DNA from 2 places in the uncultured Sphingopyxis sp. genome. Region 1 is predicted to be linked to the other one. Evidence: riboswitches for the same ligand, from Rfam matches in the RefSeq annotation. Region 1 holds a riboswitch; the other holds the start of a gene.
What was found. Region 1 has a riboswitch for cobalamin ahead of QZL87_RS04650 (TonB-dependent receptor). Riboswitches for the same ligand answer to the same signal wherever they lie in the genome.
Positions count from the first base shown of each region.

Region 2: another riboswitch for cobalamin. It lies ahead of QZL87_RS18895 (TonB-dependent receptor); the one in region 1 lies ahead of QZL87_RS04650 (TonB-dependent receptor).

Region 1 covers NZ_LT598653.1:1,065,636-1,067,835, reverse strand. The annotation lists gene QZL87_RS04655 (acetyl-CoA C-acyltransferase) at 1-332, shown strand, start outside; cobalamin riboswitch at 542-761, shown strand; gene QZL87_RS04650 (TonB-dependent receptor) at 939-2,200, shown strand, end outside.
Region 2 covers NZ_LT598653.1:4,065,077-4,067,276, forward strand. The annotation lists gene QZL87_RS18895 (TonB-dependent receptor) at 1-1,307, opposite strand, end outside; cobalamin riboswitch at 1,451-1,635, opposite strand; gene QZL87_RS18900 (S41 family peptidase) at 1,767-2,200, opposite strand, start outside.

The sequences.
Region 1 (2,200 bases):
ATCCGGCGGCGTCGCTGACCGCGGGGTTCGCCGCGATGGACAAGGTGCTGGCGCGCGCCGGGCTGACGCTCGGCGACATGGACCGGATCGAGTTCATGGAGGCCTTCGCGGTCACCATCGCCAAATTCTACCGCGACCGCGATGCCGATCCGGCGCGGGTCAATGTGTCGGGCGGGCATCTTGCCAAGGGCCACCCGATGGGCGCGAGCGGGGCGATCCTGACCTCGACCCTGCTCGACGCGCTCGATGTGTGTGGCGGGCGCTATGGGCTAGTCGTGCTGACCGGCGCGATGGGGGTTGGCGCGGCGATGGTGGTCGAGCGAGTGATTTAAGACCAGTTCCTCCCTGTGGCGAAGCCATGGGGAGGTGGCAGCCCGAAGGGCTGACGGAGGGGCGTTGCCGCAACCGTGGCCGCCCCTCCACCATTCGCTTCGCGAACGGTCCCCCCTCCCCATCGCTACGCGACAGGGAGGATTGGCGTTTGCAAAAGCCGATTGCCAAAAACCGCCATTCCGCTATGGGCGGCGCGTGCGGGGCTTGCCCCGCGCATGATCGCGCCGGTGCCCGAGAGGGCTTAATAGGGAACGCGGTAGGCGCGCCGGACGGCGCACCGAAACCGAGGCTGTCCCTGCAACTGTAAGCGGCGAGCGCGATGCACCGTCCGGATTCGCGTCCGGACAGCCACTGGGGCCACCCTGGGAAGGCGTGCATCAAGCCCTGACCCGCGAGCCAGGAGACCTGCCGGCGTGGGTCGCTCAATGCCATGGCCCAGGGAAAGGCCGCGGCACGGAGGTTTCCGTCGAGCGACGACCAGGCGGCTGGAGCCGCCTCGGTGCCGAAGTCGCAGGCCATGACGCCACTTGCGACGCCGGCATCGGCCGGTCGCGCCCGCGCATCGGCAGGCTCCGCCTTCGTTGCCGGCGTACGGGGGCCTTCCCATGTTGAAGTTTGCAAGCATTTCCCTGATCGCCTTGGCTACCGCAACGCCGGTTTTTGCAGAGACCGCCGACAGCGAGCGCGGCGACGACATCGTCGTCACAGCATCGGGGATCGAACAGCCGCGCGACGAGGTCGGGCAAGCGATCACGATCCTCGACGCCGAGACGATCGAGCGGCGTCGATCGGCCGATGTCGTCGACTTGCTCGCGACCACGCCCGGCGTGCGCTTCAGCCGGTCGGGCAGCACCGGATCGGTAGCGAGCATATCGCTGCGCGGGGCCGAAACGACGCAAACCTTGGTTCTGATCGACGGGGTGAAGGTCAACGATCCGAGCGGCATCGGCGACGGATATGATTTCGGCCATCTGCTGACCGGCAATATCGACCGGATCGAGGTGCTGCGCGGATCGAACTCGGTCGTCCACGGCAGCCAGGCGATCGGCGGCATCGTCAGCCTGATGACCGCGACGCCCGCCGACGGCTTCGCGGCCGACGCCTCGGCCGAATATGGCTATAGCGATAGTTTGAATGCCAAGGCCGACGTGTCGGGCACCACCGGGGCGATTTCGGGCAGGATCGGCGGCGCTTATTTCCGCACCGACGGCATTTCGTCGGCGGCGGTCGGCACCGAGAAGGACGGATACAAGAATTTCGCCGGCAACGCGCGGCTGAAGGTCGCGCTCGGCGACGCGCTGAGCCTCGACCTGCGCGGTTATTATATCAACGCCGACCTCGATTATGACAGCTTTTTCGGCGCCCCCGCCGACAGCGCCGACGTCGCCAAGCTCGACCAATATGTCGGCTATGCGGGGCTGAACCTTGGTCTGTTCGACGGCAATTTCACCAACCGCGCGGCGGTGACGTGGATGCGGAACGAGCGCGATTATTATTTCGTGCGCGGGACGGCGCCCGATTATGGTTATTCGGGCACCAATCTGCGGTTCGAATATCAGGGCGTCGTGACGCCGGCCAGCCAAGCGAAGCTGATCTTCGGTTACGAGCATGAGCGCCCCGATTATGATTTCTTCGGCTTTGGATCGACCGACAGCCAGCGTGCGAACATCGACAGCGTCTATGCGCTGGGGATCGTCCAGCCGCTTGCCGGGCTGTCGCTGTCGGGCGGCGTCCGCCACGACGACCATAGCCAGTTCGGCGGCGCGACCACGCTTGGCGCCAACGCCAATTATTCGCCCAATGCAGGCGCGACCAATTTCCGGCTGAGCTATGGCGAGGGTTTCAAGGCGCCGTCGCTCTATCAGCT
Region 2 (2,200 bases), 1.1 Mb from region 1:
AACAGCTGGTAGAGGCCGGGCGCCTTGAACCCCTCGCCATAGCTCGCGCGGAGCACGGTGCCGGAGGGCAGCCGCCACACGCCGCCCGCGGCGAACAAGGTCTGCCCGCCATAGCGATCATGATCGTCGTAACGGACGCCGCCGTTCAGCGTCAGCCCCTCGACCGGTTCGACGCTCAGCTGGCCGTAAACGCTGGTGATCTCCGCCTTGCCGCGCACGAAATCGGGAAGCGGGGTGGCGAGCGACGCCGAAGGGGAGCGGCTGCGGAAGTTCGAGCGTTCATTCTCGACCCCGAAGATCGCGGTGATCCGGTCGCTGACGTCGAAGCTGCCCTGATATTCCCAGCGCTTGTTCTCGCCATCGGCCTCGAAGCTCTGCGGCCGTTCGCGGTCGGGGTTGAAATTGTCGCGGTTGGTGTCGGTATAGGCGTAGGCGATGCGATTGCGGAACCGCCCGCCCGCGAGGGCGAAATTCAGCCCCGCATAGCCGACGAACTCCTTGTTCAGCCCAACATCGTTGCTGTCGGTGTTGAAGCCGTCGAACTCGACCCGGCCGCTCGAATAAGTGCCGCGCACCTCGGCGCTGACATTGTCGGCGAGCGCCAGCTCGGCGCGGCCCGAGACGTTGGTGTTGCGATAGCCGTCGCGCTCGACCCCGCCGAACGCCTTGGCGTGCGACGAAATGCCGTCGGTGGTGAAGCGTTGGCCGCCGAGGCGCCAGCTCAGCGGGCCGGTGCGGCCGCCGATCGCGGCGCGCGCGCTCACCGTCTGGCGCGATCCCGCTTCGAGATCGAAGCTGCCTTCGAGCGGCTTTTCGGGCGATGCGGTGACGATGTTGATCACGCCGCCGATCGCCTGGCTTCCCCACAGGATCGACTGCGGCCCGCGCAGCACCTCGATCCGGTCGATGTCGCCGGCGAGCAGATTGGCGAAGTTGAAGCCGCCGCCGGTCGACGACGGATCGTTGAGCTTGACCCCGTCGATCACCGTCACCGTGTGCTCGGATTCGGCGCCGCGGATGCGCAGCGAGGTCGAGGTGCCGTAACCGCCGTTGCGCGACACGCTGATCCCCGGGGTGCGGAGCAGCAATTCGGTGACGCCGATATCCTGCGCGCGGTCGATCGCCGCCTTGTCGAGCACCGCGACCGACGACGGAATCTCGTCCAGCGTCAGCGGCGCGCGCGTCGCGGTGACGATGATGCTGTCGGCATCGGCGGCGACGGCGTGCGCGGCTTCATCGGCGAAGGCGGTGGAGGAAGCCGCGACGGCGGCGAGACAGATCGAACTTCGGAAAATCGCTTTGAACATTGGACAAACCCATCGACAATGCCGCCCAGGCGCGCGGCCGATCGGTCGTCCTTCGGGGACGCACGACATCGCCCGCGCACCTGCGCAGCCAGCTTTGTCGTCATGCGGGTTCACCCCCGTCCGCCCGGCACACCCTGTCCGCGCGAAAGACGACGGCGACGGGCAGGTCTCCTGGCTTGCGGGTCAGCGCCGGTCGGCCGCCTTCTCGGGACCGGGGTCCCAATGGCATGTGGCCGATGGCTCGCCGCGTACAGTTGCAGGGGCAGCCGGGGTTTTCCCGTTCCCTCTTCGTCTCCGTTACCGGAGAACCTGTCGCTTGCCGCGGCCGATAGCCCGGTTCGGGGGCGGCGGTCAATCACCGTCTGGAGCGTGTTTTTCGTCGCCCCCGCGAAGGCGGGGGCCGCTATCGGCCTTGCGTAAGGTTGCCAGCGGCCCCCGCCTTCGCGGGGGCGACGATCTTTAAAACAGCCCCGGCAATTCGCGCTGCGCCGCGCTGGGCCGCTCGGGAACCAGCATCGCGGGCGGGGCCGCCACGGCGAAACGGCGCTCGCGCGACGCCGTGCGGACATTCGCGTCGGCGATCCGCGTCGTGCAGGCGTTGCCGGCGAGGAAGTCGATCGCGGCGCGGATCGACGCCTCGCGCGGGTCGCCCAGCGGGAAGGCCAGATCGTCGTTCGCGGCGCAGCTGTTCGCGATCTTCGGCGCCAGCCCGTCATAATAGTCGCTCTGGCCGTCTGCATTGCCGGTGGCGAAGGCGACGACGCGCATCCGGTCGTCGCATTCGCGCTTGTCGCGCGCGATCTGACCGACCGGCTTGCCATAGGTGTTGCTGCCGACGAGCGTCATATTGGTGCCGAGATAAGGCAACATCGAATTGATCACCAGTTCGCTCG